2 regions of the Sphingobacterium sp. NPDC055346 genome follow, and region 1 is predicted to be linked to the other one. Evidence: riboswitches for the same ligand, from Rfam matches in the RefSeq annotation. Region 1 holds a riboswitch; the other holds the start of a gene.
The links. A riboswitch is a leader RNA that binds a small molecule or an ion and turns the genes downstream of it on or off. The one in region 1 is predicted to bind S-adenosylmethionine.
Positions count from the first base shown of each region.

Region 1 (8,132 bases):
GGGTGAAATATTTTTCAATGAATCTTTCTGTGGAAAGAAAATAGATTGCTCATCTTACGATTTCGCAATGATAACAATCCATTAAAAAAAACAGTAATAGATTCTTCGTTTCACTCTGAATCCCTCTCAGAAAACTTCTGATTCTGAACAATTCGTGAAGAATCTGTTCGGTACTCCAGCAAAAGGCTCTGTCATCGTCAATCGAAGATTGACGAACTGTACGCCAATACCGGTTTATTTACAGGAAAGCTATGCTATGTTCCGAGAACCTTTCTTCTTCAGGTAACGGCATGATACGCTGATACTGTGTGAGATGTCTCATTTACGCTAATAAATGTGGTAACAACAATTTTATGAAATAAGAAAATTATTAACATAATAATTATTTGTACGTTTGGTGAATATAATAACCAATTATGAATAAAAAACTCAATTTATGGGACTCCATTATGATTGTCATGGGTTCTATGATTGGAAGTGGGATCTTTATTGTTTCATCGGATATGATGCGACAGTTAGGGTCGGGCTATTGGCTGATTGCTGTATGGCTGATTACTGCGGTTGCGACCATTGCTGCCGCAATCTGTTATGGTGAACTTTCTTCGATGTACCCTAAAGCTGGTGGACAATATACCTACCTGACTGAAGTCTTTGGGAAAATGACTGGCTTTCTGTATGGATGGAGCTTATTTGCCGTGATCCAGACAGGAACCATTGCCGCTGTTGCGGTTGCTTTTGGCAAATTCGCCGGCTACCTCTTTCCACAGCTGAATGATGCAGCTCCCATTTACCAGAATGGCACCTTTATGATCACCTGGATGCAGATCCTTGCCATTGGAATCATACTGTTGTTAACTTTTATCAACAGTAAGGGGGTGCGGAGTGGCAAGATTGTCCAATCCGTCTTCACCTCTTCCAAGGTCATTGCCTTATTGGCCCTAATCGTTGGCGGGCTTCTATTGATCGAGAGCAATCAGTTTTCAGGGAACATGAGCTTCGGTTGGTCTGCTTCGCAGAATCTTGACCATTCAAGCTGGAAAGAGATTTCAGGTAATGTGTTGCTTGGTGGAATTGCTGCGGCCATGGTAGGTTCGGTTTTCAGTAGTGTAGCCTGGGAAAATGTAACCTTCGTGGCGGGGGAGATTAAGAATGCGAAGAAGACTGTGGTAATAGCCATGGTGATCGGAACCAGCTTGGTGATGATCCTCTACCTGTTTGCCAATTATGTTTATTTAGCCACTTTAAATCGAGAAGAAATTGCCTTTGCCGCGAATGATCGTGTTGCGATAGCTGCAGCTGAAAAGTTATTGGGAAGCGCAGGGACCATTATCATGGCCATATTGGTGATGATCTCAACCTTTGGCTGCGTGAATGGAATTGTGCTTTCAGGAGCAAGGGTTTTTCAGAGCATGGCCAAGGATGGCCTTTTTCTGAAGCAGGCCATTCCAAACAACAAGAATGATGTTCCGGAAAGATCACTGTGGTTTCAGGGAATCTGGGCTTCGCTATTGTGTTTGAGCGGGCAGTATGGGAACCTATTGGACATGGTGTCCTTTGTGATCGTGATTTTCTATATGATCACGGTCCTGGCGATGATGTATCAGCGCTGGAAGAGACCTGATCTGGAAAGACCCTATAAAACATTCTTATATCCTATCCCTCCATTGGTCTATCTCTTGATCGGAACAGCTTTCTGTGTGCTTTTGATCTTGTATAAACCACAGTACACCTGGCCTGGGTTTATATTGATCCTGATGGGAGTGCCGATCTATTATTTTGCCAATCGAAAGAAACCTGTATTAAAATAAATGATAAGTAAAAGGCCGAACAAAAATTGCTCGGCCTTTATCTTATTTTAAATTACTAATGTTTCTTATTCAGCTCTTAGGATTTTGGCAGCTTCTACCATAGATTCTAAGGCAGCTTTAGTTTCTGGCCAAGCACGAGTCTTCAGACCACAGTCAGGGTTTACCCATAATTGCTCTGCAGGAACTACTGCTTTTGCTTTGCGTAATAAGTTAACCATCTCTTCTGTGCTAGGAACACGTGGAGAGTGGATATCATATACACCTGGACCAATATCGTTAGGATATTTGAAGTCTGCGAAAGCATCTAACAGTTCCATTTGAGAACGAGAAGTCTCGATGGTGATTACGTCAGCATCCATGGCAGCGATATCTTGGATAATATCGTTGAACTCAGAATAGCACATGTGCGTGTGGATTTGTGTATCGTCATCAACATTGGATGAAGAAACGCGGAATGCACGTACAGCCCAGTCTAAGTATTCCTGCTGATCAGCTTTGCGTAGCGGAAGTCCTTCACGGATAGCTGGCTCATCAATTTGGATGATCTTGATACCTGCTTTTTCCAATGCCTGAACTTCGTCCAAGATTGCCAAAGCGATTTGGTATGTAGTTGTAGAACGAGGTTGGTCGTTACGTACGAATGACCATTGTAAGATGGTTACAGGACCAGTCAACATTCCTTTTACAGGACGGTTAGTCAAAGACTGCGCATAAGCAGACCAACGAACAGTCATGTCTTCAGGACGGTAAACATCACCAAAAATAATTGGAGGTTTAACACAACGAGAACCGTAAGATTGAACCCATCCGTTTTGTGTGAATGCATATCCAGCTAATTGCTCACCGAAGTATTCCACCATGTCATTACGTTCGAATTCACCGTGTACCAATACATCGATATCTAAATCTTCCTGTAAACGGATTGTTCTTTCTGTTTCAGCAGCGATTTCTTTATCGTATTCTTCTTGAGAGATGGCACCTTTTTTCAAGTCAGCTCTCCATTTACGAACATCCTTAGTTTGTGGGAATGAACCGATTGTAGTGGTTGCGAATCCTGGAAGATTGAACTTCGCTTGTTGCGCTTCTTTACGAGCGTTGAAAGTAGAAGTACGCTTAGCATCTTCATCAGTGATGTTGCTGACGCGGTTTTTAACCTCTGGTCTGTGGATTAATGGAGAAGTACGGCGGCTTTCAGCAGCTTCTTTGTTTGCTTCGAAACGTTTTTGTGTTTCAGCATCAACTTCACCTTCAGCCAATACTGCAAGGTCTTTTACCTCAGCTAATTTTTGTTTAGCGAATGCTAACCAGTTTTTAACCTCAGCAGGTAGGGACTCTTCATTGTTCTCATTGTCCAAATCAAAAGGAACATGCAATAAAGATGAGGAAGGAGCGATCCATACACGGTCTTTTCCTAAAGCATCAACAGCTTGTTTGATTTTTTTCAATGAGTTTTCGTAGTCGTTTTTCCAAATGTTACGGCCTTCAACAACACCTAATGAAAGGGTTAGGGAAGCAGGAACTTTGGATAATATAGTGTCAAGTTGGTTTTCACCACGAACTAAGTCTAGGTGTAACGCATGCACAGGAAGGTTAACAGCAATGTCTTCGTTGTTTCCTAATGCCTCGAAGTATGTAGCAACGATTAATTTGATGCCTTTGGCAGCTGCAGCTAACTTTTCGAATACTTTTCCGTAAAGAGCTTTGGTAGCATCATCGATATCTAAAGCCAAGAAAGGCTCATCGATCTGCACGTATTTAGCGCCAGCATCAGCAAGTTTAGCCAAGATCTCTTCGTATACTGGAAGTAATCTGTCGATTAGATCGATACGGTTAAAATCAGCTTCTTTTTCTTTACCTAACAATAAGTAAGTGATAGGGCCAATCAGGACAGGTTTAGTTTCGATACCTGATTGTTTTGCTTCATTGTATTCACTTAGGAATTTTTCTGAAGTCAGTTTGAATTCTTGATCTTTCACGAATTCAGGAACGATATAGTGGTAGTTTGTATCAAACCACTTGGTCATTTCCATGGCAGTTACATCAACGCCACCTTCTTGGAAACCACGAGCCATCGCAAAATATAAGTCTAGGTTATATTGGCGATCGATTTTGTTCAAAAGGGAGTTGTAACGAGCGGGAATAGCTCCAACAGTTAAAGATAAGTCTAGGACTTGGTCATAGAATGAGAAATCATTCGATGGGATCAATTCGATACCTGCATCTTTTTGAGTCTTCCAATTGCTTTCACGGATTTTAAGTCCAGCCTGCAATAATTCTTCCGCGCTGATTTTCTTTGCCCAGTAAGCTTCGTTAGCTTTCTTCAGTTCACGGAAAGCACCCACACGTGGGTAGCCTAAATTGTTTGTTAATAGCATATAGTTCTCTACTAAATTAAATAAATTCCAATAAGTCTTTTTGCTAAGAGAAGGCTACCTAGGATTCCTGTAACCAGCTTATCTTTCCCAATCGGGGTAGAATGTAGCACCTTGTCAAGAGACAGGTTGCTAAGGCTTCATCGGGTCTAGTCCCTCTGCCTTTCTCTATAAGCGTCGGCTAAGATATGGATAAGATTTTTATTTTCCAAGGAAAATCTTTAGACTATCAGACAAAAGACACAAGACAATAGAAAAGCTGAGGTCCTTAAACAACCATAAGAAAGGGGAATAGTGTAAACTATTCCCCTTTCTTATGGTAATAATATTTTTATCTTTAGGACATGAAATTGGACAGATATTTATCCCATATTTTCTGTCTACTGTCTTATGTCTATTGTCTCAAGTCTTTTTAGCTAACCAACAATTTATATCCTTTACCATGCACATTGACGATTTCCACGTTTGGATCTTCTTTGAGGTATTTCCTCAGTTTACTCAGGAATACGTCCATGCTTCGGCCGGTAAAGTAATTGTCGTCATGCCATATTTTGATCAGGGCTTCTTCGCGGGTCAGGACATCATTTTTCTTTAAGCAAAGCAAACGAAGCAACTCGGCCTCCTTGGTAGACAGTTTCTGCTGTTGACCTTTGTAGGAGATAATCTGACTGGTGTAATCGAAGAAATAATCGCCGATCTCAAACTTGTCTGATACTTCTTCTTCTTTGTCCTTGGAAGCTCTCTTTAATAGCGCATTTATTCTCAATAAAAGTTCTTCAACACGGAAAGGCTTGGTGATATAGTCGTCACCACCTAGTTCGAAGGCCTGGGTTTTGTCCTCCATCATGCCTTTTGCAGTAGCATAGATGATAGGGACCGTCTGATTGATCTTGCGGATATCCTTTCCAAGGGAGAAGCCATCTTTTTTGGGCATCATGACATCCAGGATGCAAAGGTCGAATTCTTCCTTTCGGAAGGCATCCATTCCTTCTTGACCATCTGTACAGAGCACAACGTCAAATTTTCCTTTTAATTCAAGATAATCCTTCAGTAATTCGCCCAAATTAGGATCATCTTCTGCTAATAATATCTTTTGATTCATACTTTTCTCTTTCTTATGTTATGCTACTTCCTTGGATGCGTCCTTTAAAGGAAGAGTTACTTCAAATTGTGTGCCTTTATCTTTTTCGCTTTTTACGGAGATTTTTCCGTTCAGTCTTTTGATGATATCGTTAACATAGCTTAGCCCTAGACCGAAGCCTTTCACGTTGTGGATATTTCCCGTAGGTATGCGATAGAACTGGTCAAATATCTTTTCTTGTTGGTCCTTGGTCATTCCCATTCCCTTGTCTGCAACTGATATTACGATACTGTTCCCTCTATTAAAAGTCTTAAAAGTGATTTCTGGTTTTTCTTGAGAGTATTTAATTGCATTGTCGACCAGGTTGAACATCACATTGGAAAGGTGAAGTTCATCGCCCACCACTAAATCATTGCCTGCTGAAATGTCAATATTCAAGGTGCCTTCTGCCTTGTCCATCTGTAGTCGCATGCTCTCCAAGACTGCGTTGGCCAAGGAGTTGATGTGCACATTGGTGCGCTCGATCTTTAGGTTTTCTTTCTCCAGACGGGCAATGTTCAGGACGCGTTCGATATGCGAGCCTAAACGGACATTCTCATCGTAGATAATGTTTGCCAATTTGTTGACACGCTTGCCATCGGCGGAAATCTCAGGGTCACGTAAGGATTCACTGGCGATCATGATGGTGGCTACCGGCGTCTTGAACTCGTGGGTCATGTTGTTGATGAAGTCGGTTTTCATCTCCGACATCTTCTTCTGTTTGAAGATGATGCTCAAGGTATAGGCAAAACATCCGATCAACAGCGCCAATAAGGCTAGGATGGTCGGAAATAGCCAATAGCCCATGGTCTCGGCAATAATTCCGCCCTTGTTAGGGAAATGTATGCTAAGCTCGCCAGGAGCATTGCCACGGTCTCCTTGGAATAGTCTAGCGGTATAGATCAAAGGATTATTGACTTCCTTGAGTTGCTCGTTGTTGAATTGATAGACTCCTTGGAAAACGGGCATTTTATTGAAATCCTTGATCTCCATGACGAAGGAGGATTTTATTCCTCTTTCACGGAGTTCGTGGATCAATAGATTGACGGTTTTCTTCCCGTTGATACGTTCGGCCAAAGGTCTTTTGGATAATTCCATACCCATGGCTACATCGGCGATTACAGAGCTTTTCTTGCCTCCTAACATGGCAATGGTGTCATATAGTGTTGCAGCCTCTGATAATCGCTGTCCTCTCAGGTTATTGAGCTTAATCTCGAGTTCCTCGATCTTTGACAGGGTCTTGGAATCATAACGCGGAGGTAGGGTCCTGATCTGGTAAGCAATCGCTTCGGTGGAAGGTGGGTTGAATACGGGGATCAGGTATCGGGTGCTATCGTCCTTCTGCGCAACCCTAGGGACGACCTTGATGGCCTCCACATTGGTGAACTCTCCAATGGTATTGTCGGAGGTTAGGCCCTGTTCCAAGGTGATTCGCACAAGGTGCTTGTATTCTTTTCTATTTAGGTACGTTTCGTAGAAATCATTGCTGATGGGTACCGCCGGGAACTGTTGGTTCAGTTCTCTTTCTAGGAAGTTGAACCTGGTGGTATGGGCAAAAGCCCTTCTCTGCAAGGTTTTGATGCTGTCCTGGTATTGCACCTGCAAGGCAAGGATCTTCTCGTTCTTTTGGATGCGTTCCTGGTCAATCCTGAACTTCTCTTGGTTAAGTCGTTCTTGTTCCCTTGCGAAATCATAGATTTCCTGACGCTCGATCTTATTGGCCACGGCCGAAAGGGATGCCTTGACTTCCTCATCAAAAAGTTTGGACTCCTTGATGAAGGATTCCCGCACAAAATAATACTGCATTGCCATTACGCCGATCAGCGCGATGGACATAAGCCAAATAATCAATGCAATACTTCTTTTTTTCATTTGTTACAAAAGTAATAAGGGAAAACAGCTAATTTTCTCATTTAACACAATTTAACAGCAAGTTTTTAGCTTTTTTAGCAGAATAGGATTTCTTTTGTTATAGAATAATGACTTAAGATACTGATTATGAAAAATTTCATCTTGATTTCCTTCTTATTCCTGATTTGGGCAATTCCTTCTTCTGCTCAAAATAATCAAAATATTCAAAAAAAGAAACCATTAGATTTTAAGGTTGACCTTAATCCCAAGGATAGTTTAAAGCAGTTCAAGATCCCCTTGTTGGATTCCATGAATAAATCAGTAGAGATTCCCAATGCCTATAAGGGCAATAGACAGGGCTTTATGGTTACTCCACATGATGTGCTGAAGGAGCATGATGATACTGTAATCTTGGAGAAAAAACTGTCAGGTGAGGGGTCGGTGAAAATGCCGGGAACAAAGAAGCTGGACGAGCATTCTAGGATTGTCAAACAGGATTCAGCGACCGTCAAGTCGCCAATAATCAAGAGATAGCTTGAAAATAGACGATACAAAAAAAGAGCCTCATTGAGGCTCTTTTTTTGTATCGTTTTGTAATTATTTTACTTCAGAAACACGGATGGTGTTCGTTCTGCCTTTCTCATGAAGAGGGGTAGAAGAAGTGTTGATTACGATCTGGCCAGGTTCTACCAAGTGACGTTCTCTCAATAAGTAGTTTACATCTTGGATAGTACCATCAGTAGATTCATATTTTTCGTAAATGAATGCTTTCACACCCCAGCATAAGCTAAGCGTACGCAACAAGGATTTGTTACCTGTGAAGACATAGATGTCAGCATCAGGACGGTAGCTGGAGATTTCCATGGCAGTATAGCCAGAAGAAGTCATGACAGCGATTGCAGAAGCATGGGTTTTCTCTGCCAAGAAGATCGATGAGCTACATATTGCATCTGGAATACGCGTTACAGGAACAGTACCTAA
Region 1 is NZ_JBSHMI010000007.1:31,291-39,422, forward strand. Features, by position in the region: gene ACWICE_RS14540 (hypothetical protein) at 155-286, shown strand; gene ACWICE_RS14545 (APC family permease) at 417-1,808, shown strand; gene metE (5-methyltetrahydropteroyltriglutamate--homocysteine S-methyltransferase) at 1,874-4,183, opposite strand; SAM riboswitch class I at 4,259-4,357, opposite strand; gene ACWICE_RS14555 (response regulator transcription factor) at 4,593-5,282, opposite strand; gene ACWICE_RS14560 (sensor histidine kinase) at 5,301-7,172, opposite strand; gene ACWICE_RS14565 (hypothetical protein) at 7,299-7,685, shown strand; gene pyk (pyruvate kinase) at 7,749-8,132, opposite strand, start outside.

Region 2 (8,132 bases), on a different contig from region 1:
AAGTTACAGGACTCCTCGGAGGTTGCAAAAAGACCATTGGACTGTTTCCTTTATTTTCTGTACTGTGATAACAGAAACAAATTATTCCACGACCACTGGCATAGCATTGAGGAAGTGAAATCATGGGGATTTCCAGTTTGCGAACATAGTAGACTGTGCAATTCCATCGAGGAAGTACTGGAATTTATCCATCATTGGGATGAAGCCAGACACCAACTTTCCTATGAGATCGACGGAATCGTGATCAAAGTAAATGACTTTGCACAACAGGAAGAATTGGGCTTTACGGCAAAATCTCCGCGTTGGGCAATTTCCTATAAATTTAAAGCGGAGCGGGTTGAAACGATCTTGAACAGCATTAGCTATCAAGTTGGGCGTACAGGGGCGGTGACTCCCGTAGCGAACCTGAAACCAGTCCTGTTGGCTGGAACAACAGTAAAGCGGGCTTCACTGCACAATGCCAATGAAATCGAGCGACTGGGCTTGCACGAGCATGATACGGTCTTTGTAGAAAAGGGCGGCGAGATCATTCCAAAGATTATTTCAGCAAACGTTGAAAAGCGTCACGACGGAGCTAAACCATTTGAATACCCTACTCAATGTCCAGAATGTGGCACAACCTTGATCAGGGAAGAAGGCGAAGCAGTTCATTATTGCCCGAATGAGGATGGCTGTAAACCGCAGATTGTAGGAAAGCTGCAACATTTCATCGGCAGAAAGATGATGGATATACAAGGCTTAGGCGATGAAACCATCGAAACGTTCTTCAAGCTAGGATTGATCCGAAAAATTTCGGACATCTATACCCTAAAAGATAGGGAGCCTGAACTGGTCGGCATAGAAAGATTCGGGCAAAAGTCCATAGACAATATGCTGAAAGGTATCGAGCAATCGAAGAATAAGCCCTTTGAGAAAGTATTATTTGGTTTGGGCATCCGACATATCGGTGAGACCGTAGCCAAGAAATTGGCGCAGCATTTCAAAAACATCGATGCGATCCGTGCTGCTACCGTAGATGAAATTCTTTCTGTTCAGGATATAGGCTTGCGCATAGCCGAAAGCATCAATGCCTATCTGGTTAATCCAGAGCATTGGGAAGAGATCGAAAAACTAAAGGCCATGGGTTTACAGTTTGAGATTGAAGAAAAGGAAGTGTTATTAGCTAGCGATAGTCTCTTGGGCAAAACCTTTTTGATATCGGGCGTATTTGCGGACCATTCGCGGGAAGAATTGACAGAACTGATTGAGTCGCATGGCGGAAAGATGTTGAGCAGTATTTCTTCAAAACTGAACTATCTGGTGGCAGGAGACAAAATGGGACCATCGAAATTAGCGAAGGCAGAAAAACTTCAGGTTCCGATGATCTCGGATGTTCAGCTGCTGGCGATGATCAATAAATAAGAATAAAATAAATAAATATACATAAACGATGAACGAGCTTCAAGGTGCGGGAGTGGCATTAGTCACTCCATTTCACGCAGACGGCACAGTAGATTACGAAAGCCTCGGCAATCTGATAGATTTTCAGATTGAAGGTGGCATTGATTATTTGGTTTCATTGGGTACCACTGGAGAAACAGCTACCCTAACCCAAGATGAACGAAAGAAGCTGTGGCAATTTACTTCGAAGCACGTTAATAAGCGTATTCCATTGGTAGCTGGAATTGGTGGAAACAACAGCTATGAAATCGTGGAACAGATCAAGAACTTTGAGATCCTTGACTATGCTGCGATCCTTTCGGTTTCTCCATACTATAACAAACCAACACAAGAAGGCATCTATCAGCATTACAAAGCAATCGCGGAGGCATCTAAACTTCCTATTATCCTTTATAATGTACCAGGAAGGACGGGCAGCAATATAAGTCCAGCGACTACCGTTCGTTTGGCCAAGGATTTTAAAAATATTGTAGCGACCAAGGAAGCATCGGGGAATTTTGCACAGTTCAGTGAGATCCTTCGAGATAAACCAAAGGACTTTCTCCTGATTTCTGGGGATGACCCCGTTACATTGCCTATGATGGCGATGGGTGCGGCCGGAATCATTTCGGTTGTCGGCAATGCCTACCCTACCAAAGTTTCAGCCTTGGCACATCTATGTCGCGAAGGAAACTATGTGGAAGCAAGGGCCATTCACTTGGAATTATTGAAGATCATTGACCTTTGTTTTATTGAGGGAAATCCTGCTGGTGTCAAATATATCCTAGAAAAGAAAGGGATTGGCAAAGACCATGTTAGGCTTCCATTGGTTCCGGTAAGTGACAAGACCAAGGAAGCAATCGATGCAGAGATGCAGCTACTAGGTTAAAAAAAATATAAGGTTGGCAATGGAAATTCGCCAACCTTTTTTATTTTTAGGTATTCTTTTTGTTACCAAATAGAAACTGAATCAAAAAAAATGGAAACAACTAACCCACAACCTAGCACTAAAGGTTCAAAGTTCAAGAAATTCATCAGCTGGTTTTTACTTATTCTATTTCTGGCTTTTGCTGGATTTGTTTATTTCAAATATTATTTTGTATTTGGAGAAGGCGTTAAATCTGGCGTTTTGAATTATGCGGTAAAAAAGGGAAATTTATTTAAGACCTACGAAGGAAAGCTGATCCAAGAGGGGATCCGTTCGCAAAAGACCGGGACCGGTCTTTCGAGCAATGAATTTGAATTCTCCATTGAAAACGACTCAGTTTTCCATATCTTGGAACTAAATAGCGGGAAAGCCTTTGACCTTCATTATAAGGAATATCATGGCGTATTACCATGGCGTGGGAATACACGCTACGTGGTAGACAAAATCATTCAAATGCGTGATGCGAAGACAACTACCTTTTAGTTGATCGGAAATATATATCAGAAAAATATTGGGGCTTCAACCGACGTTAGAGAAGGGACTAACAAAGGTTGAAGCCCTGGTCTTTATAGGGAAAAGTGGTAATGGGATCTGCCAAAGAATAAACTTTTCAGAAAAAGATTGCAAAATTAAATTTCGTGAACTATATTTGCGGAGTACTTCGATAGTGGTACGCTAATCATTACCTCTCTAAAAAGATGGTCTTGATTTATAAAGAAGTGGCGAGAGACTGGCTCAATGACCCACTGGCAACCTTCAATAAGGATTGAAAAGGTGCCAATTCCTGTCCGAGGCAATAAAGCCCAGGAGCATATAAATGAAATAGACTATGACTTCAAAATTTTCAAAATCGGAATTAGTGTATCTTGTTGGAAAACCAGCAACAGATCTCAACATTCAATTTATTTCCAGCTGTATTATTTGCATTACCCGAATGCGATAGTCGTCACTATGTTTGAGCACGAGGAAAAAGTGCAAAAATAATAGAGTACAGACGACCAATAGCATAGCAAGAAAGGAAATCATATATTCAATTTACTAACATCAATAATCAACATAAAAATGGCAGACAACAAAAATCTTAAATTTGAAACACTACAAGTGCACGCAGGTCAAGATGTAGACCCTACAACTGGATCCAGAGCATTACCTATATATCAGACTACCTCCTATGTTTTCGAAAATGCGGAACATGGCGCGAATTTATTTGCCCTTAAGCAATTTGGAAATATCTATACGCGGATCATGAATCCAACTACGGATGTTTTTGAAAAACGTATCGCGGCATTAGAAGGTGGTGTGGCAGCTGTAGCTGTGTCTTCTGGTCAGGCAGCACAATTCTTGGCCTTGACCAATATCCTCGAGGCAGGTGAAAACTTTGTTTCAGGATCAAATCTTTACGGAGGTACCTATAACCAGTTCAAGGTTTCTTTTAAGCGATTAGGCATTGAGGCAAGATTTGCTGAAGATTCGGATGCAGATAAAATTGAAGCCTTGATCGACGATAAAACTAAAGCGATCTATGTAGAAACGATTGGGAATCCGAGTTACAATATTCCTGATTTCGAGCGTATCGCATCGGTTGCCAAGAAACATGACCTACCATTGATCGTGGACAACACTTTTGGTGCTGGCGGTTATCTGTTCAAACCATTGGAGCATGGCGCCAATGTGGTTGTAGAATCGGCAACAAAATGGATCGGTGGTCACGGAACGAGTATTGGTGGTGTGATTATCGATGGCGGTAACTACAACTGGGGAAATGGTAAATTCAAACAATTCTCAGAGCCTTCTGAAGGTTACCATGGTTTAGTATTCTCGGATGTATTCGGTGAAGGCGGACCGTTTGGGAACATTCAATTTGCTATCCGCGCTCGCGTTGAAGGATTAAGAGATTTCGGCCCTGCCCTATCTCCATTCAATTCATGGCTTTTGGTACAAGGTCTGGAGACCTTGTCTCTTCGTGTTCAACGCCATGTTGACAATACCTTGGAAATCGCACAATGGTTGGAAGCACATCCACAAGTAGAGCAAGTAAGCTACCCAGGATTGAAAAACCACCCATACCATCAGAATGCACAAAAATATCTGAAAAACGGATATGGTGCGGTATTATCCTTTACCATCAAAGGTGGAGTTGATAAGGCGAATGAGTTCATTGACTCTTTGGAATTGATCAGCCATTTGGCGAACGTAGGAGATGCGAAATCCCTGATTATCCATCCTGCTGCAACGACACACCAACAATTGAGTGCAGAGGCGCAGAAAGCAGCTGGAGTTGCTCCAGGTCAATTGAGACTTTCGGTGGGTATCGAGCACATCGACGATATTAAAGCAGACTTAACACAAGCATTTGACAAAATCAAGTAAGTGGGGGCTTAACTGATTTTTTAGGAGGAAGATAATTAAAGAGAATGAGTGTAAAGACTTTCGGATATAGCCAAGACTTCGAATTAGAGAGTGGTAAAAAACTGGCAAACCTACAGATAGCCTACCATAGCTATGGAAAGCTAAATGAGGATAAATCCAATGTAATTTGGGTATGTCATGCATTGACTGCAAATTCAGATGTTTTTGACTGGTGGCCAGGATTATTTGGCGAAAATGAGTTATTCAACGATAAGGATTATTTCATTATCTGTGCCAATGTACTGGGCTCACATTATGGGACGACGAATCCCCTATCCATTGACCCTGACACCAACCTACCCTATTATTCGGACTTTCCTCAGTTCACGATCAGAGATATTGTTAAAGCACATGGACTATTAGCTGATCATCTAGGGATCCAAGAAATCAACACCTTGATTGGAGGATCTCTAGGCGGTCAACAAGCTTTGGAATGGACGGTATCCAAAACCATAAAGATCCATAATCTGATTGCTATCGGAACAAATGCGTTTTTCTCACCGTGGGGAATCGCATTCAATGAAAGCCAAAGGCTTGCGATCGAAGCAGATTCCAGCTTTAAAGAGCAAAGGGATGATGCTGGATTGAACGGATTAAAGGCGGCCCGCAGCATGGCATTATTGTCGTATAGGACATACAATGCCTATGGAACGACCCAAGTGGAATCGGACCATGACAAAACAGACGCTTACAAAGCATCCTCCTACCAAGCCTATCAAGGGGATAAATTAGTCAAGAGATTCAATGCATTTTCCTATTGGTATTTGACCAAAGCCATGGATAGCCATCATCTAGGCAGAGGACGTGGACAGGTGGAGCAAGTATTAAGCTCAATTGAGGGCGTCAATGCCCTGATCATAGGTATTCCTTCGGATGTGCTATTCCCTCCACAAGAACAGGAATTCATCGCGAAACATATTCCAAATGCGGAATACTATGAGCTGCATTCCTTTTTTGGACATGATGGCTTCTTGATTGAAACAAAAACCCTGACTCAAGTCATAGGCAACTTTCTTGAGAAACATAATACAAAAGCAGAAAATCACTTAAATTTAATTAAAGAATAATGAGTAAGAAACTTACCATCGGGATGTTTGGATTTGGTGTGGTGGGACAAGGTTTATACGATATCATAAAAACAAAGAACCTAAACTTAGAGATCAAGAAATTTGTTATCAAGAACGCGGATAAAAAAAGGACCTTGCCTGAGGAATTGTTTACCACAGATGCCAATGCTATTCTGGAAGACCCAGAGATCAATACCGTTGTTGAATTGATCGATGATGCCGAAGCTGCTTTTGAGATTACAAAAAGAGCATTGACAACTGGAAAGAACGTTGTTTCTGCCAATAAAAAAATGATCGCTACCCATCTAGAGGAATTGACCGAGATCCAAAATCAACATGGTACTTCCCTATTATATGAAGGAGCAGTCTGCGGTAGTATCCCTATCATCAGAAACCTAGAAGAATACTATGACAACGAGCTTTTACACTCTGTAAGCGGTATCTTCAATGGTTCTTCCAACTACATCCTTTCCAAGATCTTCAATGATAACCAAAGCTATGATGAGGCATTGAAAAGAGCCCAGGAATTAGGATTTGCAGAAACTGATCCGACATTGGATGTTGGTGGATATGATCCCAAATACAAATTGGCCATTGTAGCATCTCATGCCTATGGCATCTACATCAACCCGGACGAAATCCTGAATTTAGGGATCGACACATTGGGCAATGCCGATATCAGATATGCCAGAGAGAAAAACTATAAAATTAAATTGATCCCTTTGGCCAAGGAGATAACAAATAACAAGGTCGTTCTTTATGTTCTCCCTAAATTTATCTCCAAAGGCAATATCTTGCAGAATGTAGAAAACGAATACAATGGGGTATTGGTTAAAGCTGCGTTTGCCGATGAGCAATTTTTCTATGGCAAAGGAGCCGGTGGCCACCCTACAGGTTCTGCAGTACTTTCAGATATTGCTGCATTAAGATATGATTACAAATACGAGTACAAAAAACATTTAGAGGCACAACAGGTGGAATATTCAACTGACTATGCTCTAAAAGTTTATTTCCGATATGAAGATGAGGATGTTTTGGAAAACATTGATTTTATCAGTATTTCTGAGCGGTTCTTTAGCGATGATCATAAATATGTGATTGGAACCATTAATCTTCAAGAAATTATCGCCAAGCGCGAAATTATCCATCAGCAGGGTAATTTTTTAGCTGAAATCATTTAATTCCATTTTAAATTAAGATAGAAAGTGTTTTTCCTGAAAAGGATTAACACTTTTTTTGTTTTAGAACGATTTCTATTTAGGCCATAAAGAGGTTGAAATACAATCAGATATCCTTCTATTTCATTTGAAAATTTTTGTTTTTTGAAATAAAAAAACAACTAAATGGATGACAATAACGTTTTCAGGGTAACATTATCATTACAATGGCGGATTTTGGCATTTAATAGGTTAAATAATTGTTAATACATTTGCTTTGTCATGGTTTTTGCGTTATATTATTCGTATATTATTATATAAACTTAAAAAAACAAATTGATCATGAGAAAGTGGAATGTGTTAGTACTACTAAATGCAGTATCTATTGGTTTGTTTGCACAGGACAACACCAACGCTAGCACGAGTGAGGGATCTGCATTACCGTATTTAATAATCGGAATTATAGTTTTGACCGTTGCTATATATATGTTATATAGTCGACAAAAACGGAAATTCAACGATTAACAACGTATTAAAATATACGTATAATAAAAAAAGGCCTGATTAGATCAGGCCTTTTTCGTTGTATTGTGTTTGTATAATATTTCAAGATATTAAGCTTAGTCTCTTTTCAGTCCGAATTTTTCGATCTTACTGTACAGGTGACTTCTTTGTATATCAAGGTCATCAGCTGTCTTGGAGACATTCCAATTGTTTCTTTCCAATTTGTATTTAATGAATTCGCATTCAGAGAAGTCTTTAAAGTCTTGGAAAGAGGTAAATTGCTCCATATCAAATCCATTGCTCGTATGGTTTCCGGCAAGGCTATTTGCAGTGATCGGACCGCCTGGGTTGGCAAATTTCAATACATCTTCTTCGGTGATTTTCTTATCACACAAGATGATCAAGCGTTCGATCATGTTCCTTAGCTCACGGATGTTACCGCTCCAAGGCAAAGATTGAAGGGCTTTCATGGCATCTGGTGTAAAAGCTTTGACAGGCATGCTATACTCTGCACACACTTCTTCGCAGAAGGCATTGGCTAAAGTTGGGATATCATCCTTACGTTCGGCCAAAGAAGGCACATGGATCAAGATAACACTAAGACGGTGGTACAAGTCCATACGGAAGTTGCCCTCTTCAATCTCTTTC
Region 2 is NZ_JBSHMI010000003.1:262,173-270,304, reverse strand. Features, by position in the region: gene ligA (NAD-dependent DNA ligase LigA) at 1-1,401, shown strand, start outside; gene dapA (4-hydroxy-tetrahydrodipicolinate synthase) at 1,430-2,308, shown strand; gene ACWICE_RS08090 (hypothetical protein) at 2,399-2,830, shown strand; SAM riboswitch class I at 3,054-3,167, shown strand; gene ACWICE_RS08085 (O-acetylhomoserine aminocarboxypropyltransferase/cysteine synthase family protein) at 3,410-4,717, shown strand; gene ACWICE_RS08080 (homoserine O-acetyltransferase family protein) at 4,762-5,823, shown strand; gene ACWICE_RS08075 (homoserine dehydrogenase) at 5,823-7,004, shown strand; gene ACWICE_RS08070 (sigma-54-dependent transcriptional regulator) at 7,601-8,132, opposite strand, start outside.
Region 2: another riboswitch for S-adenosylmethionine. It lies ahead of ACWICE_RS08085 (O-acetylhomoserine aminocarboxypropyltransferase/cysteine synthase family protein); the one in region 1 lies ahead of metE (5-methyltetrahydropteroyltriglutamate--homocysteine S-methyltransferase).